4 regions of the Sulfitobacter profundi genome follow, and region 4 is predicted to be linked to each of the others. Evidence: riboswitches for the same ligand, from Rfam matches in the RefSeq annotation. Region 4 holds a riboswitch; each other region holds the start of a gene.
What was found. A riboswitch is a leader RNA that binds a small molecule or an ion and turns the genes downstream of it on or off. The one in region 4 is predicted to bind thiamine pyrophosphate.

Region 1 (7,079 bases), on a different contig from region 4:
GTGCCCTTGGACGGCGCGGGATCAGGACCATGGCCTGCTGCTGGACGTGACCGGCTGCACCCATCTGTTCGGCGGAGAGGTCGCCATGCTGCGCGACATCCGCAGCCGTTTTGCGCTACAGGGGCTGACCGCGCGGGTCGCCATGGCCCCCACTCCCGGTGCCGCGCAGGCACTGGCACGCTTCGGCTCCGGCGCGCAGATCTGCGGGGCTGAGGACGTGGCCACCGCCCTCGCCCCCTGCCCGTCGCCGCCCTGCGGCTGGATGCCCAGACCACGCGGCTCTTGGACCGTCTGGGCCTCAAGACCATTGGCGCGCTCAGCGATCTGCCCCGCGCCGCCCTGATGCGCCGCTTCGCCAGCCTCAAACCTGCACGCAACCCGCTGATCCTGCTGGACAAGGCGCTTGGCACCGCGCCCGACCCGCTGAACGCCCCACCCGATCACCGCCACTTCATGACCCGCAGCCGCTTGCCTGAGCCGGTGATCGACCCCGCCCCGCATCTGCCCGCGCTGGTCGATGACCTCTGCACCCTTCTGGCCCGCGCCGAGCTTGGCGCGCGGCGGTTGCGCCTGACCATCTACCGCATCGACGGCGATTGGCGCGCCCTTGGGGTGGCGACAGCGCGGGCCAGCCGTGACCCCGCGCATCTGCGCAGGCTGTTCAACGGCAAACTGGAAAACATCGACAGCGGCTTCGGCTTTGACCTGCTGACGTTGGAGGCGCTGACCAGCGAACCGCTGCCGCTGATGCAAGACCACCTCGACGGCAAACGCGACCCTTCGGCGGATGTGGCCGGGCTGCTCGACCGGCTCGCCGCGAAGCTGGGCGCGGACAAAGTCAACTGGCCGCAGTGGCGCGAGACCCATAAGCCCGAACGGGTGGAGCAACGTGTCGACGCCCTGCACGGCACGCCTACAGCCGCACCCGCCTTGCTGCGCGACCGTCCGCTGCGTCTGCTGACCCCCGCCGAAGAGGTGCGCGTGATCTATGCCGTGCCCGAAGGCCCGCCCTCGCAGTTCAACTGGCGGCGCGTCACCTATAAAACCATGCGCCACACCGGGCCGGAACGCATCGCGCCGGAATGGTGGTGCGACCGCCCCGGCACCCGGCTGCGCGATTACTACAAAGTCGAGGTCCAGGGCGGCCAGCGTTTCTGGCTCTACCGCGAGGGGGTGATCTATGACGGTCGCGGGGCCGAGCCGCGCTGGTTTTTGCATGGGCTCTTTGCCTGATGCCCGAGCAGGAAGGACATAAGCGCCGCACCTTGGGCGAAGACGGTTTTGCCGACCCGCCGCGGGCGGCCTATGTCGAGTTCGGACTGGCCAGTTGCTTTTCCTTCCTGCGCGCCGCCTCGGACGCCGTGGACCTGATCGAGATGGCCTATCACCACGGCTATGACAGCCTCGGCATCGCCGATCACAACACGCTGGCGGGCGTGGTGCGGCTGCATGTGGAGGCGGAAAAGGCCCATATCCGCCCCCTGATCGGCGCGCGTCTGGCGCTGCTTTGTGGGACCGAACTGCTGGCCTATCCGCAAGACCGCGCCGCTTATGCGCGGCTTTCGACGCTGCTGTCGGCGGGCAAGATGCAATCTATAGACGGCGAATGGCAGCAAAAGGGTGAGACCCATCTGACGCTGGAGATGCTGAGCCAACACGCCGAAGGGCTGCATCTGATCGTCATGCCGCCCGAGAACCTTGACGTCTTTGCCGCTGGCCTGCCGCGTCTGGTGAAAGCACTGCCGGGGATGCGGCATGTGGGCGCAAGCTTCCTTTATCGTGGCGATGACCGGGCGCGGATCAACCGCTTGGACGCACTGGCCCGCGCCCATGGGCTGAGGATTTTGGCCACCAACGATGTGCTCTACCACGCGCGCCACCGGCGGCCCTTGCAGGATGTGATGGTGGCGATCCGCGAGGGCGTGATCGTGCCCAAGGCGGGCTATCTCTTGGCCGCCAATGCCGAACGGCACCTGAAATCGCCCGAGGCGATGCTGCGCCTCTTCGCCGACTGGCCCCATGCCATCGCCGAGACGCGGCGTCTGGCGGACAGGATCACCTTTCGCCTCACCGATCTGGCCTACGAATACCCACATGAGATCGTCCCCGAAGGCCGCAGCCCGATGGAGGAACTCGCCCGCCTCACATGGGAGGGCGCGGCGCGGCGCTACCCGCAAGGCGTGCCCGAGGGGTAGAAAAGACCATCGAAAAGGAATTCGCGCTCATCGGGTCGAAAAAGATCGCCCGCTATTTCCTGACCATCTACGACATCGTGCGCTTTGCCCGCGAGGAAGCTGAGCCGCCGATCCTCTGCCAAGGGCGCGGCTCGGCGGCCAATTCGGCGGTCTGTTTCTGCCTCGGCATCACCTCGGTCGACCCGGCGGTGCATAACCTGCTGTTCGAGCGGTTCCTTTCCGAGGAACGCGATGAGCCGCCCGACATCGACGTCGATTTCGAGCATGAGCGGCGCGAAGAGGTCATCCAATACATGTACGGCAAATATGGCCGCCACCGCGCCGGGCTCTGCGCCACGGTGATCCACTACCGCCCACGCTCGGCCATTCGCGAGGTCGGCAAGGCGATGGGGCTGTCGGAAGACGTGACCTCAAAACTCGCGGGCACGATCTGGGGCAGTTTCGAGGGCCAGATGGACGATGACCGCGCCCGCGAGGCGGGGTTGGACCTGTCAGATCCCTATCTGCGCATGGTGCTGAAACTGGCCTCCCAGATGATCGGCATGCCGCGCCACCTGAGCCAGCACGTCGGCGGTTTCATCCTGACCGAACGCCCCCTGACCGAGATCGTCCCCATCGGCAACGGCGCCATGCCCGAGCGCAGTTTCATCGAATGGGACAAGGACGACATCGACGCGCTGCAAATCTTCAAGGTCGATATCCTCGCCCTTGGCATGCTCACCTGCATCGCCAAATGCTTTGATCTGATCGAGGCGCATTACGACCGCCCGCTGGAACTGGCCACGGTCCCGGTGGAGGATCACGAGGACGACGCCACAGGGCGACCCACCTACGACATGCTCTGCCGGGGCGACAGTCTGGGCGTCTTTCAGGTCGAAAGCCGCGCGCAGATGGCGATGCTGCCGAAGCTGCGCCCCCGCGTGTTCTATGATCTGGTGATCGAGGTCGCCATCGTCCGCCCCGGCCCGATCCAAGGCGACATGGTCCACCCCTACCTGCGCCGCCGCCAGGGGATGGAGAGCGTCGTCTACCCCGCCCCCGGCCCGGCCTATCCGCAGGACGAGTTGTTCAGCATCCTCAGCCGGACGCTGGGCGTGCCGATCTTTCAAGAACAGGCGATGAAGATATCCATCGACGCGGCACAGTTTTCCCCGACCGAGGCGAACGAGCTGCGCAAGGCCATGGCCACCTTCCGCTCGCGCGGGACGATTGAAAAGCTACAAGACAAGATGGTGGGCCGGATGACCAACCGCGGCTATGACCCGGTCTTTGCGCAGCGCTGTTTTGACCAGATCAAGGGGTTCGGCGAATATGGCTTCCCCGAGAGCCATGCGGCGAGTTTTGCCAAGCTGGTCTATGTGTCCTCATGGATGAAATGCCACTACCCGGCGGCCTTTGCCTGCGCGCTGCTGAACTCGCAGCCGATGGGGTTTTACGCCCCCGCCCAGATCGTGCGCGACGCCCGCGAGCATCAGGTCGAGGTGCGCGCGGTTGATGTGAATTACTCCGACTGGAACTGCACGCTGGAGCCCTGCGGCGACGGTTTTGCCCTGCGGCTGGGGCTGCGCATGGTGGACGGGTTGCAGGAAAAAGCCGCCGCGCGGATCATGGACCGGCGCGAGGCGCCTTTGCGGATGTCGAAGACCTCAAGTCTCGCGCCGGGCTCGATGCCAAGGCGATCCGTCAACTGGCCGCCGCCGACACGATGCGCAGCATGGGGATCGACCGGCGTCAGGCGCTCTGGCAGGCCCAAGGGCTGCGCGACGCGCCCGCCTTGCCGATCTTTGACCATGCGGAGGCCGCGGCTCAGGGGCCGGAGCCGGAGGTCACCTTGCCGGTGATGCCGAAGGCCGAACAGGTCGTGGCCGACTACCAAACGCTGCGCCTGTCGCTGAAGGCGCATCCGATGTCCTTTTACCGCTCCAGCCTCGCCGCGCAGGGGTTTGCTTCGGCCCGCGATTTGGCACGCATGGGGCATGGGCGACGGGTCAAGCTCGCCGGGCTGGTGCTGGTGCGGCAAAAGCCGGGCAGCGCCAAGGGGGTCTGTTTCATCACGCTGGAGGATGAATGCGGCGTGGCGAACCTCGTGATCTGGCCTAATATGTTCAAGCTTTACCGCCCCACGATCATGGCCGCGCGGCTGCTGGTGGTCGAAGGGCGCGTGCAGACCGACGGGCGGGTGATCCATGTGGTGGCCGACCGGCTTAAGGACCGCTCTGACAGGCTTGCTTCGCTGTCGGACGCACCGATGCCCGGCATCACCACGCGGGGTGATCACCCGACCCATCCGCTGCCCGGTCAGGTGGCGATGCATAGCCATCCGCGCGACGCGCGTGTGATCCCGAAGTCGCGGGATTTTCATTAACGAATCTTCATGTATTTGATGAAGTGTGACTCGCAAATAGTTGATACAGAACGACAACTCATAAATTAACCATCACCAGTTGACCCTGCCAGCCCGCCTCGCTAGCCTGCCCGCAATCCGTTGGGGTGCCGCAAGGCTGAGAGGTGAAAACCGACCCATCGAACCTGATCCGGGTCGTACCGGCGTAGGGAACGGAACCAAGCATCGGCCCCACGCGGCCCGTCGTTTATCCCGTATCCACACGCCCTTGGCCCATCTAACACATGGGGGCCAAATGGCTTTTCAAGCACTGACGATTGCGGGGTCCGACAGCGGCGGCGGGGCGGGGATTCAGGCCGATCTGAAGACCTTCAGCGCGCTTGGCGTCTATGGGGCCAGCGTGCTCACCGCCGTGACGGCGCAGAACACACGCGCGGTGACCGGGGTTGAGATGATCTCTCCCGCGATGATCCGGGCGCAGATGGCGGCGGTCTTTGACGATCTGGCGATCGGTGCGGTGAAAATCGGCATGTTGGGCGATCCTGAAACGATCACTGCCGTGGCCGAGGGGCTGGCGGGCTGCGCCGCGCCTGTGGTGCTCGACCCGGTGATGGTGGCAAAATCCGGCGATGCGCTGCTCTCTGCCGAGGCGGTGGCGACACTGCGCGACCGGATGCTGCCCTTGGCCCATGTACTAACGCCAAACCTGCCCGAGGCCGCACGGCTGCTGGACAGGCCGGAAGCCACCAATGAGGCCACCATGCTGGAACAGGGCCGCGCCCTGCTCTCTGCCGGTCCCGGCGCGGTGCTGATGAAGGGCGGGCATGGCAAGGGGAGACCTGCGTCGATCTGCTGATCACCGCGGCTGAAACCCTGCGCCTTTCCGCGCCCCGCCAGCACACCGCCAACACCCACGGCACCGGCTGCACCCTTTCCGCCGCCATCGCCGCGGGGCTGGCGCGGGGGCAAACGTTGCCGCAGGCCGTGCAGGCTGCGCATGCCTATCTGCAACGCGCCATTGCCGCGGCGGATGCGCTGAACATTGGGCATGGCCACGGCCCGGTGCATCATTTCCACGCGGTTTGGCCCCATGAGTGACGTCACCATCATCGGCGCAGGCGTTGCGGGGCTTTGGGCCGCGCGGGCCTGTCTGGCGCAGGGGCTGCGGCCCCGGTTGGTCGACCGCAAAGGCACGCCCGGGCCGCATGGCTGTTCATGGTGGGCGGGCGGGATGCTCGCCCCCTTCTGCGAAGGCGCGCTGAGCGAGCCTGCGGTGGTGACCAACGGGCGGCGTGCCGCGGCGCTCTGGTCTGAGATCACCGAGGTCACCCATAGGGGCACGCTGGTCCTCGCCCCGGAACGGGACCGCGCTGAAATCCAGCGGTTCGCCGACCGGACCGACGGCCACACCCCTTGCGACGCCGAGGCCATCGCGGCGGTCGAGCACGAGCTTACCGGGCGTCATCGGCGCGGGCTGTTCTTTGAGGAGGAAGCGCACCTGAACCCGCGCCAAGCCCTGCATGATCTTACCCAAACGCTCGCCGCCCATGGGGTGAAGGTCGAGCCCACGCCCCTCACCCCATCCAAGGTCGCAGGCCCGGTGATCGACTGCCGTGGCATGGCCGCCAGCGCCGACCTACCCGGCCTGCGGGCGGTGCGCGGCGAGATGATCTTGCTGCGCGCGCCTGAGATCACCCTCACCCGCCCGATCCGCCTGCTGCACCCGCGCCACCCGCTCTATGTGGTGCCGCGCGGGAACGGAATTTATATGCTGGGCGCGACCCAGATCGAAAGCGCCAGTCGCGCCCAAATGACCGCGCGCTCGGCGCTGGAACTGCTCTCGGCGGCCTATGCGCTCGACCCGCGCTTTGCCGAAGGCGAGATCATTGAGATGGGCGCCGACCTGCGCCCCGCCTTTGCCGACAACCTTCCCGGCATCGTGCAACGCGGCGCAGTGCTGCATCTTAACGGATTGTTTCGGCACGGGTTTCTCATGGCACCGGCCTTGGCAGAACAGGCCGCAGCCTTTCTTGCAACAGCGACAACAGGGGATTTATTCCGTGAAAATTGAAGTGAACGGCGAAGCGCGTGAGGTCACTGCCACGCGGCTTAACGCGGTCTTGGTGGAGCTTGGCTGGGGCGAAGCCAAGGTCGCCACCGCACTCAACGGCAATTTCGTCCCCGCAGGCGCGCGGGGCGCGACGACGCTGAGCGATGGCGACCAGCTCGAAGTGCTCAGCGCCATGCAGGGGCTAAGCGATGCGCGACTTTTACGGCATTTCGCTGCCCCTGCCGCTGATGCTGGGCACCGCGCGCTATCCCTCGCCCGCGGTGATGGAGGCCGCCTTTCGCCAAAGTGCCGCCCCGGTGGCAACCGTTTCCCTGCGCCGCGAACAGGGTGCGGGTCAGGCGTTTTGGGATATGGTGCGCGGGCTCGGCGTGCATCTGCTGCCCAACACTGCCGGTTGCCATTCGGCGCGGGAGGCGATCACCACGGCACAGATGGCGCGGGAGTATTTCGGGACCAATTGGATTAAGCT
Region 2 (7,079 bases), on a different contig from region 4:
GCGTATCACCCCCGCCGAGCCGGGCCGGGTTTACCGCAAGATCAACTACGGTCCGATGCTGGATGTCTTCTTCCTTGACCTGCGCAGCTACCGGGGGCCGAACAGCGAGAACATGCAGACCGAGATGTCGCAGGCCACAGAGATCCTCGGGGCCGAGCAGATGGCATGGCTCAAGCGGGAACTGACCAATTCGTCGGCCACATGGAAGGTCATCGCCTGCGACATGCCCATCGGACTGGTCGTCGGCGGCGGGGCCGAAGCGGTAGCCAATGGCGACAACGGTGCCGCCAAGGGGCGCGAGCAAGAGATCGCGGGGCTGCTGCGTTTCATCAAGACCGCGCAGGTCGACAACGTCGTCTGGTTCACGGCAGATGTGCATTACACCGCCGCGCATTACTACAACCCCGACAAGGCGCAGTTTCAGGATTTCGACCCGTTTTGGGAGTTTGTCTCGGGCCCGCTGCACGCAGGCACGTTTGGCCCGAACGAATTGGACGGCACCTTTGGCCCCGAGTTGAAATACGTCAAAGCGCCGGAGGAGGGTCAGGTGAACCTGCCGCCTTCTGCTGGTCTGCAATTCTTTGGCTTGGTCGATATCGACGCCAAGACCCAGCAGATGAAAGTGCGCCTGATGGACCGTGCCGACACCGAGATCTACTCGGTGACGCTCGACCCCAAGGGGGCCGCGATCTAAAGACCCGTTTGAGCGGTCGGATTGAGAGGATCGCCCAGAAGCGGGCGATCCTTTTCGTTTCAGTAGTCGACGCCGCGCTGTGCTTTGATGCCTGCTTTGAACGGGTGTTTGACCTCTGACATCTCGGTCACCAGATCGGCATAGTCGCAAAGCTCGGGCCGGGCGTCGCGGCCTGTCAGCACGACCGCTGTGCGCTTGTCGCGGGCATCAAGCCCGGCGATGACGTCTTCGATCTTGAGGTATTCATAGCGGATGGCGATGTTGATCTCATCCATCACCACGAGGTCATAGTCCCCGCTCGCCATCATCTCGCGCGCCTTGCCAAATGCGGCCTCGGCGGCGGCGATGTCGCGGTTGCGATCTTGGGTGTCCCAGGTGAAACCTTCGCCCATCGTGTGCCATGTCACCTCATCGAGTTGTTCAAAGAACAGCCGTTCGCCGGTCTTCCATTTGCCCTTAATGAACTGCACCACACCGACGCGCTGTTTCCAGCCAAGCGCGCGTACGACGACCCCGAAAGCAGAGGAGGATTTGCCCTTGCCCGGCCCGGTATGGACCAGCACAAGACCCTTGTCAGGGTCTTGCAGCTCGGCCACCTTGGCGCGCTGTTCGGCCTGACGCTGCTGCATCTTTTCCTTGTGGTCTTGCGGATCCGCGTCGCTCATCGGTCATCTCCTCTATCCGGTTTCGGGGCACCATAGGGAGAGGGCGAGCCGGGCGAAAGCCCGCAATGAATCACGCCTTGGGATCGGTGACAGACCGCGCTTTGCCGCGCTCCATCCCCAACTGCCGCTCGCGCCAGATCACCAGCGCGCCCGCGCTGATCACCAGCGCCGCGCCTGCCAGCATCATCATCGTCGGCAGTTCGGCAAAGAAGACGTAGCCCAGCAAGATGGCAAAGAGCATCGAGGTATAGTCGTATGGCGCCAGCATCGAAGCCGAGCCAAAGCGATAAGCCGAGGTGATAAGAATCTGCGCCACTCCGCCGATTAACCCTGCCAACACCAGCAAGCCAAAGGTTTGCAGATCAGGCATGACCCAGCCGAAGGGCAGGGTGAAAAGCGCCAAGACCGATGCAGTGACGGAAAAGTAAAAGACGATCGCCGCCGTGTCTTCGTTCTGCACCAATTGCCGGATGTGGATCTGCACAAGGCTGCGCACCATCGTCGCCATCAGGATCAACAGCGCACCAATCGTGGCTGTCTGTTCCATCGTACCGATGCTGCTGAAACGCGGCCAGAGGATGATCATCACCCCGACCAGCCCGATCGCCACGGCAGTCACGCGGATCAGACGGATCTGTTCGCCCAGCAACACGGCGGCAAGGATCACAGTGAAAATCGGTGTGGCAAAGCCGATGGCGGTGACCTCGGGCAGGGGCAGCAGGCCAAGGCCGGTAAAGGTCAGCCCCATTGCCGTGGTGCCGAAAAGCCCGCGCCAGACATGGCCCATCGGGTTTTTCGTCTTCAGCCCGCTTTTCAGTTTGCCGCGTTGCGCCAGCCAGATCAGGATCACCGGAATGGCAAAGAAGGAGCGGAAGAAGACCGACTCGCCCGCGGGCACATCGTCGGCCAGCGATTTGATGATCGCAGACATGCAGGTAAAGAGCAGGATCGCCGTGATCTTCAGCCCGACGCCAAGGGCGGGGCGGGCGGAGAAATCATCGACTTTCATGCTCTGGTCCTCATGCTTCGGGGCCGATCCGTCCGCGGTTAGTGCCGATCTGACCGCGGTGCAGCAGCAGGTGATCCAGCAGCACGCAGGCCATCATCGCCTCGCCCACCGGCACCGCGCGGATACCAACACAGGGATCATGGCGGCCTTTGGTGATGATCTCGGTCTCTTCGCCTTGTTTGGTGATGGTGCGCCGCGTGGTCAGGATACTTGAGGTCGGCTTCACCGCGAAACGCACGACCACATCCTGCCCGGTGCTGATCCCGCCCAAGATGCCGCCCGCATGGTTGGAGGAATATTCCGGCCCCTCTGGCCCCATGGTGATCTCGTCCGCGTTCAGCTCTCCGGTCAGCATCGCGGCTGACATGCCTTCGCCGATTTCCACGCCTTTGACGGCATTGATGCTCATCATCGCGGCGGCCAGATCGGTGTCGAGCTTGCCATAGACCGGCGCGCCGAGCCCCGCAGGCACGCCGCGCGCGGTGACTTCGATGATCGCACCCACGCTGCTGCCGGACTTGCGCAGCCCGTCGAGATACGCGGCCCAGTCGTCCGCCGCCTTGGCATCGGGCACCCAAAACGGGTTCTGCTCGATCTGGTCCCAATCGAACGCATCCCGGTCGATCTTATGCGGACCCATCTGCACCATATAGCCGGTGATCTGCAGGTTCGGGGCCAGCGCCTTGATCGCCTCGCGCGCCAGACCGCCCGCCGCCACCCGCGCCGCCGTTTCGCGCGCCGAGGAACGCCCACCCCCGCGATAGTCGCGGATGCCGTATTTCTGGAAATAGGTGATGTCGGCATGACCGGGGCGGAACTTGTCCTTGATATCGCCGTAGTCTTTGGAGCGCTGATCGGTGTTTTCGATCATCAACTGGATCGGCGTGCCTGTCGTGACGCCCTCAAAGGTGCCCGACAGAATCCGCACCTCATCCGCCTCACGCCGCTGCGTGGTGTATTTGTTCTGGCCCGGTTTGCGCTTGTCCAACCACTGCTGGATCATGCCCTCGTCAATCGGCACGCCGGGGGGCAGCCATCAATCGTGGCGCCAAGGGCGGGACCGTGGCTTTCGCCCCATGTGGTGACCCGGTAAAGATGGCCAAAGCTGTTGATCGACATGGGCGGACCTCCTGTTGTCAAACCCTTAGCCGGGGCAGCGCCCTGCCTCAAGGGGATTTGCCTTGCCAATTGTGTGGGGGGCATCTACCCCTGACGCTACCTCGGGGGCCTTTGGGCTGAGATGTACGTGTTGTGCGGACCCGTTGAACCTGAACCGGTTAACACCGGCGGAGGGAAGGTCCGGACAGACATCCACCTTTTACCTTTCGCCGCAAAAGGAGGATGCAATGAAGTATCTTACACTTGCTGCGGGCGTCTTGGGCGCATCGGCTGCATGGGCCGAAACGCCTGAATTGACGGTCTATACCTACGACAGTTTCGTCACCGAATGGGGCCCCGGCCCGGCCATCGAAGAGGGGTTCGAGGCCGAATGCGGCTGCGACCTGAAATTCGTTGGCATGGGCGATGGCGCGGCACTGCTGGCGCGGCTCAAGCTTGAGGGCGCGCGCTCTGACGCGGATATCGTACTGGGGCTCGACACCAGCCTTGTCGCGGCGGCGAAGGAGACTGAGCTGTTCGCGCCGAGCGGGTTGCAGGCTGACTATGATCTGCCGATCACTTGGGAAGATGACGTCTTCGTCCCCTATGACTGGGGCTACTTCGCTTTTGTCCATGGCACGGACCTCTCCGCGCCCACCGATTTCAAAGCGCTGGCCGAGAGCGATTTGAAGATCGTCATCCAAGACCCGCGCTCCTCAACCCCCGGTCTGGGTCTGCTGATGTGGGTCAAAACGGCCTATGGCGATGAGGCGCCCGAGGTTTGGGCGGGGCTGGCCGACAATGTCGTGACCGTGACTAAAGGGTGGTCCGAAGCCTACGGTTTGTTCCTCGAAGGCGAGGCCGATATGGTGCTCAGCTACACCACCTCGCCTGCCTATCACCTGATCGCAGAGGAGGATGACAGCAAGACAGCGGCGCTGTTTGACGAAGGCCACTACATGCAGATCGAAGTGGCGGGGAAGCTCGCGGGGTCGGATCAGCCGGAGCTGGCCGATCAGTTCCTGCAATACCTCGTCTCTGACGCCGCGCAATCGGTGCTGCCGACGACCAACTGGATGTACCCCGCCGTGACGCCCGAAGGCGGTCTGCCCGAAGGGTTTGACGGGATGATCCAGCCCGGCAAGGCGCTGTTGGTGCCGAACGGCGAAGTCCCCGCGCTCCGTAAAGAGGCTTTGGACGAATGGCTGACCGCGCTGTCGCGTTAAGCGGCAAGACGGGGCTTTTCGCCGCCGCACTGGTCGCGGGCCTGATCCTTGCTGCGTTGGTTGCCGTTTTCATGGCAGCCGATGTGGCGGCGGGGCTGGGGGCGGCGGATTGGGCGGCGGTGCGTTTTACCGTCACGCAGGCGGTGTGGTCGGCGGTGCTGTCTGTGCTGCTGGCGGTGCTGGTCGCGCGGGCCTTGGCGCGGCGGCGGTTTTGGGGGCGTGGGGCGTTGATTACATTGCTCGGCGCGCCGTTTATTCTGCCGGTGATCGTGGCGGTGCTGGGGTTGCTCACGGTTTTTGGGCGGTCTGGTGTGCTGAACCAGTTTGGCGCGGCTCTGGGCCTGCCACCGGTGTCGATCTACGGGCTGCACGGCGTGGTTCTGGCCCATGTTTTCTTTAACCTTCCGCTGGCAACACGGCTTTTGCTGCAAGGCTGGCAGAGCATACCGTCCGAGCGGTTTCGACTGGCCGGGCAGCTGCAGATGACGCCCCGTGCACTGTTTCTGGCGCTGGAATGGCCGATGCTGCGGCAGGTTCTGCCCGGCGTGGCGGCGCTGATCTTCGTGATTTGTCTGACCAGTTTTGCCGTGGCCCTGACACTGGGTGGCGGGCCACGCGCGACGACGATCGAGCTGGCGATCTATCAGGCGTTTCGGTTTGATTTTGACCTTGGGCGGGCGGCGCTTTTGTCGGTGGTGCAGCTTGTGCTCGCGGGTGCTGCGGCGGTTGCGGCGCTTTGGCTGATCCCGCCGATCAGCTTGGGCGGTGGGCTGGACCGCCCCCTGCGCCGCTGGGATGCGCTGGGCGGGGGGCAGCGAGCGTTGGATATCGTCGTTATCACGTTGGCGGCGCTGTTTCTGCTGCTGCCACTGGGGGCTGTGGTGCTGCGTGGTTTGGCGGGGGTAGGGCAGTTGCCACCCTCGGTTTGGCAGGCCACGTTGAATAGCAGTCTGGTTGCGGGCCTCAGCGTGATAGTACTCGCCGCACTGGCCTTGCCGATGGCAGGCTGGATCGCCACCCGGCGGCGCGGCGGGGTGGAGGCGATTGGCCTGATGGGGCTTGCGGCCTCTCCGCTGATGATCGGCACGGGCTGGTTCATTCTGATCAACCCGGTGCTCGAACCGGCGCGGCTGAGCCTCCCCGTTACGGCCCTCGTGAACGCGCTGATGGCGCTGCCTTTCGTGCTGCGCATTCTGGTGCCGCGGCTGCGTGAGACGTTGCAGGATTATGGCCCGCTGACGCAGACCCTCGGCATGAATGGTTGGGCGCTTTGGCGTCTGTTGGTCTTGCCGCGCTTGCGTCCACAACTGGGCTTTGCCGCCGGGCTGACCGGGGCGCTGTCGGTGGGTGACCTCGGCGTGATCGCGCTGTTCGCCGATCAGGACCGTGCGACGCTGCCCTTACAAATGTACCGTCTGATGGGCGCTTACCGGATGGAGGCCGCAGCAGGTGCGGCGCTGTTGCTGCTGGTCTTGGCGCTGGCGGTGTTTTTCATCTGCGACAAATGGGGGCGCTGGCATGCTGACGCTTGAAAAGATGCGCATAGAGCGGGGCGAATTCAGCCTTGTCGCCGATATGACCCTCGCACCGGGGCGCAGCTATGCGGTGATCGGCCCCTCTGGGTCGGGCAAGTCGACGTTGCTGGCGGCGATCTGTGGGTTTGTGCCGGTGGCGGCGGGGCGGTTGTTGCGGGATGGCGCAGACATCACCGAACAGCATCCCGGCCAGCGCGGCATGACGATGCTGTTTCAGGATAATAACCTGTTTCCCCATCTCACCGTGCGGCAGAACGTCGGCCTTGGGCTGCGCCCTGACTTGCGGCTGAAGGCGGCGGATCAAGGGCGGATCGATGCCGCCCTCGCGCGGGTGGGGCTGAGCGATCACGCCGCCAAACGCCCCGGTGCGCTGTCGGGTGGGCAGCAAAGCCGCGTGGCGCTGGCGCGGGTGCTGGTGCAGGCGCGGCCTTGGGTGCTGTTGGACGAACCCTTTGCCGCGCTCGGCCCGGCGCTGCGGATTGAGATGCTTGATCTGGTCCAAGACCTCGCCCGAGAGACCGGGGCGGGGCTGATAATGGTGACCCATGCGCCGGATGACGTGCGGCGCATCGCGGATGAGGTGATCTTTGTCGAAGGCGGGCGCGCCCATGCGCCGGGGCCAGCGGCGGAGCTTTTGGACAACCCGCCTCCGGCCCTGCGCGCCTATCTCGGCTAGGCGGCGGAAATTTTTGAAATTTCCGGGGCGTTTTCTTTTGAAGAAAACACCTCCAGCGCTTGGGTCATGCCGAGGGCGGCTTGGGCGGCCTCGCGTCCTTTGGTGACAAAATGCGCGCGGTAGATCGCGTTGTGGTGGTCGGTTTCCTGATAGTGATGCGGGGTGAGCGAGACCGA
Region 3 (7,079 bases), 130 kb from region 4:
TGCTGGAGTTAAGAACCGCCGAGCATGCTGAACAAGAGATGCGCCATCTTGCTGAGGAAGCTTCATCCGCTGCCCGCATGAAAATGAATTTCATGAGCATCGTCAGTCACGAGCTAAGGACGCCTCTGACCTCCATCATCGGTGGCCTGGCTTTATTGAAAAGCCGAGTTGCAGATACGATGAAGGATGAAGCCGCGCTCAAGCTACTTGATGTCGCATCTCGCAATGGAGATCGGCTCTTGGCGCTGGTCAATGACATTTTGGACGCGCAGGCTTTGACAGAGGGTAAAGTGAAAGTGGAACGCAAACCTGTCGATCTCAATACAGTCGTGTCTTCAGCTGTCGAAGGGTGCCAAGCTTACGGTGACAAACACAACGTCAGCTATCGCGTGAACACACCGGACGAGGAGATGAAAGCTCTGACGGACAGCGCCCGCGTCAGTCAGATTCTGGCCAATCTGATTTCAAACGCTACAAAGTTTACGTCTTCAGGCGATGTCGTGGAAATAAACCTGAAAAAAATTGACCAGAAGGTGCGGATAGAGGTCACCGACCATGGCATAGGAATACCGATAGACCGACAAAATGCGATCTTTACCCCCTTTCACCAGGTCAATCCGGGCACCACGGGCACCACTCAGAGCAGCGGCCTGGGTTTGAGCATCACAAAGCAGTTGATTGATTTGCTGGGCGGAAAGATCGAGTTCAAGTCGGTTGAAGGAAAGGGCTCAACCTTTTGGATTGAGTTCGATCTCCTACCCGAAAACTCCTAAACCCAAGCAAAAGCATGATCTGAAGGCGTCACTTCGCCTTACCTCGCGCCTCCCGGTGAGCGTGGGAAGCTGCGGTTCGCTTGTGCCGCCTCGGCTTCCTGGTCCTCGACTGATTCGGCTATATCCTCTTCGCACAGACCGGCGGCCAGCTGCTGTACTACCTCGTCAGTCGTCTTTACGAGCGCACGTCCATCATCGTGACGAACCTCGACTTCGCTGAGTGGCCATCGGTCTTCGGAGACGCCAAGATGACGAAAGCGCTACTCGATCGCCATAAAGCCCCAATCTCTGCATCGAAACGGCCTACGCCCAGATCAATGGACCAGTAACCTCGGGCCCGTTAACGTGACAACACCCTGGCAATTCGTGTAAGTTTTCCCCGATCGCGCGGCGGGGCGAGCACACGAGTTCCGCGCCGCGTGACAAGCGTAATCTGTGACCGTGAATCCGCCGCCCTTGTCCCAAGCTTGATAACCTGCTGTTCAACCGCTGCGCTTTCGCACCAAGGCGCCAACATACCGCCCGCAAAGCGCGCAAGGCTGCGCGACCCCCGATTGTCGCCGAGCTCAAAAACCGCACGTCTGCTCCATGTCGCGCCAGCTCAATGGCAGAGACCAGCCCGGCAAGACTGCCCCGCGGTTATTATCACTCGTCAGACACATCAACCGGCATGTATAGGTTGCCGCCGTTGCGGAACTTTTGAGCCATTGCCTCCATCCCATCTTTGTGCGCTTCGGCCCGGATGTCATGGCTGATCCGCATGGAGCAGAATTTCGGCCCGCACATCGAACAGAAATGTGCCACCTTATGCGCCTCTTTCGGCAGCGTTTGATCATGAAAGTCACGCGCGGTTTCCGGGTCCAGCGAAAGGTTGAATTGATCCTCCCAACGGAACTCAAACCGGGCGCGGGACAAGGCATCGTCGCGCCGTTGTGCACCGGGCAGCCCTTTGGCCAAATCGGCAGCGTGAGCGGCGATTTTGTAGGTGACAACGCCAATTTTGACATCGTCACGGTCTGGCAGGCCAAGATGCTCTTTTGGGGTCACGTAACACAGCATTGCACATCCGAACCAACCAATCATCGCAGCGCCGATACCAGAGGTGATATGATCATACCCCGGCGCAATATCGGTCGTTAGTGGTCCAAGTGTGTAGAACGGCGCCTCGTGGCAGCACTCAAGCTGCTTGTCCATGTTTTCCTTGATCTTGTGCATGGCCACGTGGCCCGGCCCTTCAATCATCACCTGACAATCCTTGGCCCAAGCGACCTTCGTCAACTCGCCCAATGTTTCGAGCTCAGCAAATTGCGCTTCGTCATTGGCGTCTGCAACCGACCCCGGGCGCAGGCCATCGCCAAGACTGAACGATACATCATAGGCGCGGCAGATATCGCAAATCTCGTCGAAATTCTCGTACAGAAAGCTTTCCTTGTGGTGATGCAGGCACCATTTTGCCATGATAGCCCCCCGCGCGACACAATCCCCGTCACTCGGTTCACCGTCATTGGCACCATATGCAAACGCACGCCCGCATGAATGGTGAAGTAATCCACCCCCTGTTCGGCCTGTTCAATCAATGTGTCGCGGAAGACCTCCCATGTGAGATCCTCGGCAATTCCGTTAACCTTTTCCAGCGCTTGATAAATTGGCACGGTCCCAATGGGCACAGGGCTGTTCCGGATAATCCATTCGCGCGTGTTATGGATGTTGCGACCGGTCGAAAGGTCCATGACCGTATCGGCCCCCAGCGGATTGCCCAGACAAGCTTGTCCACTTCTTCTTCCATCGAAGATGTGACGGCAGACGTGCCCATATTGGCATTGATCTTCACTAGAAAATTGCGACCGATAATCATCGGTTCAATCTCTGGGTGGTTGATATTGGCGGGAATAATCGCCCGGCCGGCGGCGATTTCACCTCGCACAAACTCGGGCGTTACATAGTCTGGAATGTTTGCGCCAAAGTCATTGCCATCGCGCGGCGCAGATACCGCTTCACGCAACTGGTTTTCGCGAATGGCCACAAACTCCATTTCGGGCGTGACAATACCTGCCCGGGCATAGGCCAGTTGCGTTACCGCCTTGCCCTCTTTTGCACGATAGGGTTGCTGTTGCACCGGAAATTCAGGTGTCAAGCGATCACCCTGCACAAAGCCATTATCAGCGTCCTGCGTGTTCCGCCCCTGATAGGATTCGACGTCGCCGCGTCTGATGATCCAGTTTCGGCGCAAAACGGGCAAGCCATGTCTGATGTCGGTCAGATGGTTTGAATCGGTATATGGACCAGAACTGTCATAGACTGGCAGCGGCGGTTCACCTGCGGTCGGGTGAACCGAAATCTCGCGCAGGGGCACACGAATTTCGGGATATAGACTGCCTTTCACATAGATTTTGCGCGATGCAGGCAATTCACCTGTTGTGACTTTAGGATTCGGAATATTCATGGCGTGCTCCTCAAGTTGATAACTCAAAAAGACACAGACGATTTTTGGCTTGGAAACGGGCGCATGCCCCTGTCTGGCCACGCACCCAGTTCGGGAGGGGCGACCAATGCTTCCTACGCCAGTATCAACTGGGTCAGGTTCAAAGGGTCGCGACACTACAGCCTTGCTGTCAGTCGCCTCTCAGTCCCTCAGTTGGGACTCCCCTGCGTAAGATGTACGTATCTAATAGATTTCAGAAGAGCAAGGGCAGCCGATAAGGTACCGTCAGTGGCGAAGCCATTGCTGAAGGCATTTGATTGGCCGATATCCGCTCCGATCTTTGGTACTTTTACGGATGGTTGGCGTCGTGGGGCGCCTCTGACGGGCGGCCGAAGTGTGTTGTCACGTTAACTCGCCGAGTTTGCAAGCTCTCGCTTTCGGAAAGGCAAATGGCTGTTCTCTGCGCGGTTATTCAGCCCCTTGATCAACGTTCGGCATGCCACCTTGAAATGTCGGCGAGTTAACGTGACAATAGTTCCGGGATCTGGTGGATCGAATTGACGATGAATGAGGTGTCCTTAGATTTTGTAGATACTTACTTGGCAATTTGGGAACCGAGTAGAAGCGCGGATTCAGCCGCACAATCGGTTTAGGACGAGTTCAAGCGGAACTATGTAGCGCAGGTTTTTCATCCTAGCGACGGTCAGCTAGATGGCCGAGCGGCTCGGGTCGCGCCCTTTACGGTACCGGGATCGGCGATGATCGAAGCTAAAATAAAAGGCGGGCTCGAAAGCCCGCCTTCTGCGTTACTTGATGTGAAGTCTTATTCCCAGCCAACCGTGTCAAAGATTTTCTGCGCGGTGCCGATGTTCTCGGCCACGTCCGACAGGTTCACCTCGTCGGCTTTGAACTCACCCAACTGCTTTACGCTATCAGCCAGTTCAACGCCTTCCACCGTCGGGAACTCATCGTTACCGGCCGAGAAATAGACCTGCGCCTGATCAGAGGCGAGATACTCAAGGAACTTCACAGCATTCTCACGGTTCGGCGCGTTCTTGGCCACGCCGCCGCCGGAGAGGTTCATATGCGCGCCGTTGCCTTCTTGGTCCGGCCAGATCAGGCCGATCTTGTCGATATCGGCACTCACGCCGTCCACATCGGTGCGGATCGCGCGGGCGAAATAGTAGCTGTTGGATACCGCGATGTCGCATTCACCCGAGACGATGCCGCGCAGCTGGTCGGTGTCACCGCCCTGCGGTGCGCGCGCCATGTTGTCGACCACGCCCTGTGCCCATTCGGTCGCGGCTTCTTCACCCTCGTGCGTCACGATGGCAGCCAACAGAGTCTGGTTGTAGGTGTTGGTCGAGGACCGGATGCAGACCTGACCTTTGTAGGCAGGATCGGCGAGGTCCATGTAAGTCGCGGGTGGGGTGTCCAGCGTCTCTTTGTTAAAGAAGATGATCCGCGCGCGCTGCGACAGGCCGAACCACTGGTTGTCGTCGTCTTGCAGATTGCCGGGAATGCGCTCTTCAAGCGTGTCGCTCTCCACCGCTTGCAGCAGGCCCATGTCTTTGGCGCGCTTGAGGCGGCTGGTGTCGACGGTCAGCAGCAAGTCGGCGGGGGAGTTGGCACCCTCGGCTTCCATACGGGCCAGCAGTTCGTCGGCCTTGCCTTCGATGCGGTTAATGGTGATGCCAGTTGCTTCGGTAAAGTCGGAGTAAAGGCGCTCATCGGTGTCATAGTGACGGGCGGAGTAGAGGTTCAACTCGCCATCGGCCAGCGCGGGTAGTGCCAGCGACATCAGCGCGGCGGCGGCAGTCGATGTTTTGCAGAAGGTCATATCAGGGTCCTGTTCCAGTTTGGAGTAACTTGACTGAAACAGTAAGAAACAGATTTTAGACGCCCCTGCAACCAATTCCGATAAAATCGGTCAGAAGGTCCGGCACCATTTCCCGACGCAGACCATCAGCCATTGAGCGCACCGAGAGGCCGGGCTATGAGGGCGGAACAAACATCTCGACTTGTCTGGCTGCGCAATAGGACATTCCGTGGCTGCCTAGAAGGTAGCTCCGGAAGAAGGTCGAGATGCTCTTCACGCATCTCAAGCGCACCCTCGGCCTCGGAAGGCTCTGATTACGTGGCCCATGCGGTGCAAATGACGAATTCCTGCTCGCCGCAACCGCCCAAAATCTCCGGAAATTGGTCAAGATCTTTCCTGCACCGCAGCAAACGCGAAAAGCCCTACAGGAAAGGCGCTCGCGCCGCACGTTGCAAGATTTGGCGCAGATGAGTGTCTTTCTCCCAAGGCCGGTGCAGGACGATCATTACGATGGCATTGATCTCCTGCCATTCTGCAAGCAGGGATCGAAGATCATCGATCCCTTCAGCCCCTGACGCTCCGATGGCAATGACCGCTGCCGAAACTCCGCCATAACCTCAGTCTCAAGAGGTGCGCGATTCGAAAACTTGAAGCCTGCCCAGCAAATTAGACGGGATGACGCCGTCTTTTGGCATAAGATGAATAGGCTGCGGCTTTTAGGCAGACGTCAGTGTTGTCACCAAAGCGTTTCGCTTGCCCATTCTTGGCTTCCTGTTCAAAGTGGCCGGTGGCGGGAAATAAGGATATGCCACACATGCAAAACGAAGAGAGGTCGGAACCCCGCGACAGCGATCCCTATCAACTTGCCTGCCTTGCCGCAGGAGTTGGTGTCTGGGACTGGGATCTTCGGTCGGACGAGATCTATTTTTCTTCTCTTGCGCGAGAGATTCAGGGTCTTTCGCAAGATGAGCCAGCAACTTTCGCCACAGTGCGCTCGCTAACCCATCCCGATGATGCTGCCGATATGCTTGCCGCGCTGGAGCACGCCCTCGATCCGGAGAACCGCTTACAGGAGAGCTATGTCTATCGGATCACGCGCCCTGACACCGGTGAACTTCGGTGGGTGAGAGCTCATGGGGTAGCGCGGTTTGCTGAGGTCGAGGGCAAGATCCAGGCCGTTCATTACAGCGGCTCGATCGAGGATATCACCGAGCGGGAGGAAATGCGGCGCGCCCTGACTGAAAGCGAGGCACGGCTGCGCATTGCACTCGATGCCGCCCAGATGGCTGTCTGGGAGATCGATCTCGAGAGCGATATCGTCACGTCCTCGGTAGAGTTGAACCGGCTCTACGGTTTCCCGGACGATGCCAAGCCCGCTGCTGATGATTTCCGGGCGCGCTATGCTCCGGGCGAGGGCGAGCGCCTCGCAAAGGCTGGAGCAGAGGCGCGGGCAAGTGGTGAAAACAAGCTTCAGACACAGGTGCGTCATCTGTTTCCTGATGGATCGGAACGAGTGTTTCTGCTCAGGGCCGCGCTGGCGCCGGTCGATCATACCGGGCGGGAACGTGCAATCGGGGTGGTGTTCGACATTACCGAACAGGCACGACAGGAAGAACGCATCGCAACTGTCGCCGATGAACTTCGCCACCGGCTGAAGAACCTGGCAGCATTGATGGGAGCGATCGCCGGTCGAACCTGGGCCCGGGACGCGCACTACGAAAGCTTTATGGCGCGTCTGCGCGCGATGTCGGCCGCCACCGATTTGATGTTCGGAAAAGAAGCCCGTGCGCTCGCGGTTTCGGAGCTTGTCGACCACGTGCTGGCCCCGTTCAAGGATGAGGCCTGTAAAATCAGGGTCGAGGGCTCACAGGTGCTCGTTCCGAACAAGGCGATTTCCGGCCTTGCCATGGCGCTCCATGAACTCGCCACCAATGCCGTCAAGCATGGCGCGCTTTCGGTCCCGGCTGGCGGTATCGATGTAAGCTGGCAGAGCACCGTTGAGGGGACGCTGGAGCTGCACTGGAAGGAGCACGGCGGTCCCCCGGTGACCAAGCCTGAGCATGTG
Region 4 (7,079 bases):
GCGCTCAAGCTACTTGATGTCGCATCTCGCAATGGAGATCGGCTCTTGGCGCTGGTCAATGACATTTTGGACGCGCAGGCTTTGACAGAGGGTAAAGTGAAAGTGGAACGCAAACCTGTCGATCTCAATACAGTCGTGTCTTCAGCTGTCGAAGGGTGCCAAGCTTACGGTGACAAACACAACGTCAGCTATCGCGTGAACACACCGGACGAGGAGATGAAAGCTCTGACGGACAGCGCCCGCGTCAGTCAGATTCTGGCCAATCTGATTTCAAACGCTACAAAGTTTACGTCTTCAGGCGATGTCGTGGAAATAAACCTGAAAAAAATTGACCAGAAGGTGCGGATAGAGGTCACCGACCATGGCATAGGAATACCGATAGACCGACAAAATGCGATCTTTACCCCCTTTCACCAGGTCAATCCGGGCACCACGGGCACCACTCAGAGCAGCGGCCTGGGTTTGAGCATCACAAAGCAGTTGATTGATTTGCTGGGCGGAAAGATCGAGTTCAAGTCGGTTGAAGGAAAGGGCTCAACCTTTTGGATTGAGTTCGATCTCCTACCCGAAAACTCCTAAACCCAAGCAAAAGCATGATCTGAAGGCGTCACTTCGCCTTACCTCGCGCCTCCCGGTGAGCGTGGGAAGCTGCGGTTCGCTTGTGCCGCCTCGGCTTCCTGGTCCTCGACTGATTCGGCTATATCCTCTTCGCACAGACCGGCGGCCAGCTGCTGTACTACCTCGTCAGTCGTCTTTACGAGCGCACGTCCATCATCGTGACGAACCTCGACTTCGCTGAGTGGCCATCGGTCTTCGGAGACGCCAAGATGACGAAAGCGCTACTCGATCGCCATAAAGCCCCAATCTCTGCATCGAAACGGCCTACGCCCAGATCAATGGACCAGTAACCTCGGGCCCGTTAACGTGACAACACCCTGGCAATTCGTGTAAGTTTTCCCCGATCGCGCGGCGGGGCGAGCACACGAGTTCCGCGCCGCGTGACAAGCGTAATCTGTGACCGTGAATCCGCCGCCCTTGTCCCAAGCTTGATAACCTGCTGTTCAACCGCTGCGCTTTCGCACCAAGGCGCCAACATACCGCCCGCAAAGCGCGCAAGGCTGCGCGACCCCCGATTGTCGCCGAGCTCAAAAACCGCACGTCTGCTCCATGTCGCGCCAGCTCAATGGCAGAGACCAGCCCGGCAAGACTGCCCCGCGGTTATTATCACTCGTCAGACACATCAACCGGCATGTATAGGTTGCCGCCGTTGCGGAACTTTTGAGCCATTGCCTCCATCCCATCTTTGTGCGCTTCGGCCCGGATGTCATGGCTGATCCGCATGGAGCAGAATTTCGGCCCGCACATCGAACAGAAATGTGCCACCTTATGCGCCTCTTTCGGCAGCGTTTGATCATGAAAGTCACGCGCGGTTTCCGGGTCCAGCGAAAGGTTGAATTGATCCTCCCAACGGAACTCAAACCGGGCGCGGGACAAGGCATCGTCGCGCCGTTGTGCACCGGGCAGCCCTTTGGCCAAATCGGCAGCGTGAGCGGCGATTTTGTAGGTGACAACGCCAATTTTGACATCGTCACGGTCTGGCAGGCCAAGATGCTCTTTTGGGGTCACGTAACACAGCATTGCACATCCGAACCAACCAATCATCGCAGCGCCGATACCAGAGGTGATATGATCATACCCCGGCGCAATATCGGTCGTTAGTGGTCCAAGTGTGTAGAACGGCGCCTCGTGGCAGCACTCAAGCTGCTTGTCCATGTTTTCCTTGATCTTGTGCATGGCCACGTGGCCCGGCCCTTCAATCATCACCTGACAATCCTTGGCCCAAGCGACCTTCGTCAACTCGCCCAATGTTTCGAGCTCAGCAAATTGCGCTTCGTCATTGGCGTCTGCAACCGACCCCGGGCGCAGGCCATCGCCAAGACTGAACGATACATCATAGGCGCGGCAGATATCGCAAATCTCGTCGAAATTCTCGTACAGAAAGCTTTCCTTGTGGTGATGCAGGCACCATTTTGCCATGATAGCCCCCCGCGCGACACAATCCCCGTCACTCGGTTCACCGTCATTGGCACCATATGCAAACGCACGCCCGCATGAATGGTGAAGTAATCCACCCCCTGTTCGGCCTGTTCAATCAATGTGTCGCGGAAGACCTCCCATGTGAGATCCTCGGCAATTCCGTTAACCTTTTCCAGCGCTTGATAAATTGGCACGGTCCCAATGGGCACAGGGCTGTTCCGGATAATCCATTCGCGCGTGTTATGGATGTTGCGACCGGTCGAAAGGTCCATGACCGTATCGGCCCCCAGCGGATTGCCCAGACAAGCTTGTCCACTTCTTCTTCCATCGAAGATGTGACGGCAGACGTGCCCATATTGGCATTGATCTTCACTAGAAAATTGCGACCGATAATCATCGGTTCAATCTCTGGGTGGTTGATATTGGCGGGAATAATCGCCCGGCCGGCGGCGATTTCACCTCGCACAAACTCGGGCGTTACATAGTCTGGAATGTTTGCGCCAAAGTCATTGCCATCGCGCGGCGCAGATACCGCTTCACGCAACTGGTTTTCGCGAATGGCCACAAACTCCATTTCGGGCGTGACAATACCTGCCCGGGCATAGGCCAGTTGCGTTACCGCCTTGCCCTCTTTTGCACGATAGGGTTGCTGTTGCACCGGAAATTCAGGTGTCAAGCGATCACCCTGCACAAAGCCATTATCAGCGTCCTGCGTGTTCCGCCCCTGATAGGATTCGACGTCGCCGCGTCTGATGATCCAGTTTCGGCGCAAAACGGGCAAGCCATGTCTGATGTCGGTCAGATGGTTTGAATCGGTATATGGACCAGAACTGTCATAGACTGGCAGCGGCGGTTCACCTGCGGTCGGGTGAACCGAAATCTCGCGCAGGGGCACACGAATTTCGGGATATAGACTGCCTTTCACATAGATTTTGCGCGATGCAGGCAATTCACCTGTTGTGACTTTAGGATTCGGAATATTCATGGCGTGCTCCTCAAGTTGATAACTCAAAAAGACACAGACGATTTTTGGCTTGGAAACGGGCGCATGCCCCTGTCTGGCCACGCACCCAGTTCGGGAGGGGCGACCAATGCTTCCTACGCCAGTATCAACTGGGTCAGGTTCAAAGGGTCGCGACACTACAGCCTTGCTGTCAGTCGCCTCTCAGTCCCTCAGTTGGGACTCCCCTGCGTAAGATGTACGTATCTAATAGATTTCAGAAGAGCAAGGGCAGCCGATAAGGTACCGTCAGTGGCGAAGCCATTGCTGAAGGCATTTGATTGGCCGATATCCGCTCCGATCTTTGGTACTTTTACGGATGGTTGGCGTCGTGGGGCGCCTCTGACGGGCGGCCGAAGTGTGTTGTCACGTTAACTCGCCGAGTTTGCAAGCTCTCGCTTTCGGAAAGGCAAATGGCTGTTCTCTGCGCGGTTATTCAGCCCCTTGATCAACGTTCGGCATGCCACCTTGAAATGTCGGCGAGTTAACGTGACAATAGTTCCGGGATCTGGTGGATCGAATTGACGATGAATGAGGTGTCCTTAGATTTTGTAGATACTTACTTGGCAATTTGGGAACCGAGTAGAAGCGCGGATTCAGCCGCACAATCGGTTTAGGACGAGTTCAAGCGGAACTATGTAGCGCAGGTTTTTCATCCTAGCGACGGTCAGCTAGATGGCCGAGCGGCTCGGGTCGCGCCCTTTACGGTACCGGGATCGGCGATGATCGAAGCTAAAATAAAAGGCGGGCTCGAAAGCCCGCCTTCTGCGTTACTTGATGTGAAGTCTTATTCCCAGCCAACCGTGTCAAAGATTTTCTGCGCGGTGCCGATGTTCTCGGCCACGTCCGACAGGTTCACCTCGTCGGCTTTGAACTCACCCAACTGCTTTACGCTATCAGCCAGTTCAACGCCTTCCACCGTCGGGAACTCATCGTTACCGGCCGAGAAATAGACCTGCGCCTGATCAGAGGCGAGATACTCAAGGAACTTCACAGCATTCTCACGGTTCGGCGCGTTCTTGGCCACGCCGCCGCCGGAGAGGTTCATATGCGCGCCGTTGCCTTCTTGGTCCGGCCAGATCAGGCCGATCTTGTCGATATCGGCACTCACGCCGTCCACATCGGTGCGGATCGCGCGGGCGAAATAGTAGCTGTTGGATACCGCGATGTCGCATTCACCCGAGACGATGCCGCGCAGCTGGTCGGTGTCACCGCCCTGCGGTGCGCGCGCCATGTTGTCGACCACGCCCTGTGCCCATTCGGTCGCGGCTTCTTCACCCTCGTGCGTCACGATGGCAGCCAACAGAGTCTGGTTGTAGGTGTTGGTCGAGGACCGGATGCAGACCTGACCTTTGTAGGCAGGATCGGCGAGGTCCATGTAAGTCGCGGGTGGGGTGTCCAGCGTCTCTTTGTTAAAGAAGATGATCCGCGCGCGCTGCGACAGGCCGAACCACTGGTTGTCGTCGTCTTGCAGATTGCCGGGAATGCGCTCTTCAAGCGTGTCGCTCTCCACCGCTTGCAGCAGGCCCATGTCTTTGGCGCGCTTGAGGCGGCTGGTGTCGACGGTCAGCAGCAAGTCGGCGGGGGAGTTGGCACCCTCGGCTTCCATACGGGCCAGCAGTTCGTCGGCCTTGCCTTCGATGCGGTTAATGGTGATGCCAGTTGCTTCGGTAAAGTCGGAGTAAAGGCGCTCATCGGTGTCATAGTGACGGGCGGAGTAGAGGTTCAACTCGCCATCGGCCAGCGCGGGTAGTGCCAGCGACATCAGCGCGGCGGCGGCAGTCGATGTTTTGCAGAAGGTCATATCAGGGTCCTGTTCCAGTTTGGAGTAACTTGACTGAAACAGTAAGAAACAGATTTTAGACGCCCCTGCAACCAATTCCGATAAAATCGGTCAGAAGGTCCGGCACCATTTCCCGACGCAGACCATCAGCCATTGAGCGCACCGAGAGGCCGGGCTATGAGGGCGGAACAAACATCTCGACTTGTCTGGCTGCGCAATAGGACATTCCGTGGCTGCCTAGAAGGTAGCTCCGGAAGAAGGTCGAGATGCTCTTCACGCATCTCAAGCGCACCCTCGGCCTCGGAAGGCTCTGATTACGTGGCCCATGCGGTGCAAATGACGAATTCCTGCTCGCCGCAACCGCCCAAAATCTCCGGAAATTGGTCAAGATCTTTCCTGCACCGCAGCAAACGCGAAAAGCCCTACAGGAAAGGCGCTCGCGCCGCACGTTGCAAGATTTGGCGCAGATGAGTGTCTTTCTCCCAAGGCCGGTGCAGGACGATCATTACGATGGCATTGATCTCCTGCCATTCTGCAAGCAGGGATCGAAGATCATCGATCCCTTCAGCCCCTGACGCTCCGATGGCAATGACCGCTGCCGAAACTCCGCCATAACCTCAGTCTCAAGAGGTGCGCGATTCGAAAACTTGAAGCCTGCCCAGCAAATTAGACGGGATGACGCCGTCTTTTGGCATAAGATGAATAGGCTGCGGCTTTTAGGCAGACGTCAGTGTTGTCACCAAAGCGTTTCGCTTGCCCATTCTTGGCTTCCTGTTCAAAGTGGCCGGTGGCGGGAAATAAGGATATGCCACACATGCAAAACGAAGAGAGGTCGGAACCCCGCGACAGCGATCCCTATCAACTTGCCTGCCTTGCCGCAGGAGTTGGTGTCTGGGACTGGGATCTTCGGTCGGACGAGATCTATTTTTCTTCTCTTGCGCGAGAGATTCAGGGTCTTTCGCAAGATGAGCCAGCAACTTTCGCCACAGTGCGCTCGCTAACCCATCCCGATGATGCTGCCGATATGCTTGCCGCGCTGGAGCACGCCCTCGATCCGGAGAACCGCTTACAGGAGAGCTATGTCTATCGGATCACGCGCCCTGACACCGGTGAACTTCGGTGGGTGAGAGCTCATGGGGTAGCGCGGTTTGCTGAGGTCGAGGGCAAGATCCAGGCCGTTCATTACAGCGGCTCGATCGAGGATATCACCGAGCGGGAGGAAATGCGGCGCGCCCTGACTGAAAGCGAGGCACGGCTGCGCATTGCACTCGATGCCGCCCAGATGGCTGTCTGGGAGATCGATCTCGAGAGCGATATCGTCACGTCCTCGGTAGAGTTGAACCGGCTCTACGGTTTCCCGGACGATGCCAAGCCCGCTGCTGATGATTTCCGGGCGCGCTATGCTCCGGGCGAGGGCGAGCGCCTCGCAAAGGCTGGAGCAGAGGCGCGGGCAAGTGGTGAAAACAAGCTTCAGACACAGGTGCGTCATCTGTTTCCTGATGGATCGGAACGAGTGTTTCTGCTCAGGGCCGCGCTGGCGCCGGTCGATCATACCGGGCGGGAACGTGCAATCGGGGTGGTGTTCGACATTACCGAACAGGCACGACAGGAAGAACGCATCGCAACTGTCGCCGATGAACTTCGCCACCGGCTGAAGAACCTGGCAGCATTGATGGGAGCGATCGCCGGTCGAACCTGGGCCCGGGACGCGCACTACGAAAGCTTTATGGCGCGTCTGCGCGCGATGTCGGCCGCCACCGATTTGATGTTCGGAAAAGAAGCCCGTGCGCTCGCGGTTTCGGAGCTTGTCGACCACGTGCTGGCCCCGTTCAAGGATGAGGCCTGTAAAATCAGGGTCGAGGGCTCACAGGTGCTCGTTCCGAACAAGGCGATTTCCGGCCTTGCCATGGCGCTCCATGAACTCGCCACCAATGCCGTCAAGCATGGCGCGCTTTCGGTCCCGGCTGGCGGTATCGATGTAAGCTGGCAGAGCACCGTTGAGGGGACGCTGGAGCTGCACTGGAAGGAGCACGGCGGTCCCCCGGTGACCAAGCCTGAGCATGTGGGGTTTGGCACCCAGCTATTGCGCCGTGGTGCCCTTCCTCCGCCACATCGAGTGGACCTCTGCTATCTCGCCTGTGGACTGGAAGCCCATATCCATGTCGTTGGAGATGATCAGCGAGTATAGAAAGCCTGTGGAACGGGGCTACGGCAGGCAGGGTTGAACCTGTCAGCCTCGCGATCTTCGGATCGGCCGTG

Region 1: linked by a shared signal. The riboswitch ahead of thiD (bifunctional hydroxymethylpyrimidine kinase/phosphomethylpyrimidine kinase) and the one ahead of thiC (phosphomethylpyrimidine synthase ThiC) in region 4 are both predicted to bind thiamine pyrophosphate.
Region 2: linked by a shared signal. The riboswitch ahead of thiB (thiamine ABC transporter substrate binding subunit) and the one ahead of thiC (phosphomethylpyrimidine synthase ThiC) in region 4 are both predicted to bind thiamine pyrophosphate.
Region 3: linked by a shared signal. The riboswitch ahead of thiC (phosphomethylpyrimidine synthase ThiC) and the one ahead of thiC (phosphomethylpyrimidine synthase ThiC) in region 4 are both predicted to bind thiamine pyrophosphate.

The regions. Positions count from the first base shown of each region.
Region 1 is NZ_JBHSWA010000001.1:98,673-105,751, forward strand. Features, by position in the region: gene ACFQAU_RS00530 (Y-family DNA polymerase) at 1-343, shown strand, start outside; gene ACFQAU_RS00535 (DNA polymerase Y subunit UmuC family protein) at 283-1,233, shown strand; partial or broken gene ACFQAU_RS00540 (error-prone DNA polymerase) at 1,233-4,560, shown strand; TPP riboswitch at 4,672-4,768, shown strand; partial or broken gene thiD (bifunctional hydroxymethylpyrimidine kinase/phosphomethylpyrimidine kinase) at 4,835-5,637, shown strand; gene ACFQAU_RS00550 (FAD-dependent oxidoreductase) at 5,630-6,610, shown strand; partial or broken gene ACFQAU_RS00555 (sulfur carrier protein ThiS) at 6,663-6,731, shown strand; gene ACFQAU_RS00560 (thiazole synthase) at 6,799-7,079, shown strand, end outside.
Region 2 is NZ_JBHSWA010000001.1:1,632,625-1,639,703, forward strand. Features, by position in the region: gene ACFQAU_RS08530 (alkaline phosphatase D family protein) at 1-694, shown strand, start outside; gene cobO (cob(I)yrinic acid a,c-diamide adenosyltransferase) at 754-1,359, opposite strand; gene ACFQAU_RS08540 (DMT family transporter) at 1,430-2,368, opposite strand; partial or broken gene aroC (chorismate synthase) at 2,379-3,571, opposite strand; TPP riboswitch at 3,580-3,680, shown strand; gene thiB (thiamine ABC transporter substrate binding subunit) at 3,715-4,692, shown strand; gene ACFQAU_RS08555 (thiamine/thiamine pyrophosphate ABC transporter permease ThiP) at 4,668-6,224, shown strand; gene ACFQAU_RS08560 (thiamine ABC transporter ATP-binding protein) at 6,211-6,903, shown strand; gene ACFQAU_RS08565 (6,7-dimethyl-8-ribityllumazine synthase) at 6,900-7,079, opposite strand, start outside.
Region 3 is NZ_JBHSWA010000005.1:16,710-23,788, forward strand. Features, by position in the region: gene ACFQAU_RS21265 (sensor histidine kinase) at 1-773, shown strand, start outside; partial or broken gene ACFQAU_RS21270 (ATP-binding protein) at 890-1,045, shown strand; partial or broken gene thiC (phosphomethylpyrimidine synthase ThiC) at 1,419-3,216, opposite strand; TPP riboswitch at 3,310-3,431, opposite strand; gene ACFQAU_RS21280 (Fe(3+) ABC transporter substrate-binding protein) at 4,019-5,035, opposite strand; partial or broken gene ACFQAU_RS21285 (transposase) at 5,266-5,421, shown strand; gene ACFQAU_RS21290 (sensor histidine kinase) at 5,829-7,079, shown strand, end outside.
Region 4 is NZ_JBHSWA010000005.1:148,872-155,950, forward strand. Features, by position in the region: gene ACFQAU_RS21995 (sensor histidine kinase) at 1-579, shown strand, start outside; partial or broken gene ACFQAU_RS22000 (ATP-binding protein) at 696-851, shown strand; partial or broken gene thiC (phosphomethylpyrimidine synthase ThiC) at 1,225-3,022, opposite strand; TPP riboswitch at 3,116-3,237, opposite strand; gene ACFQAU_RS22010 (Fe(3+) ABC transporter substrate-binding protein) at 3,825-4,841, opposite strand; partial or broken gene ACFQAU_RS22015 (transposase) at 5,072-5,227, shown strand; gene ACFQAU_RS22020 (sensor histidine kinase) at 5,635-7,008, shown strand.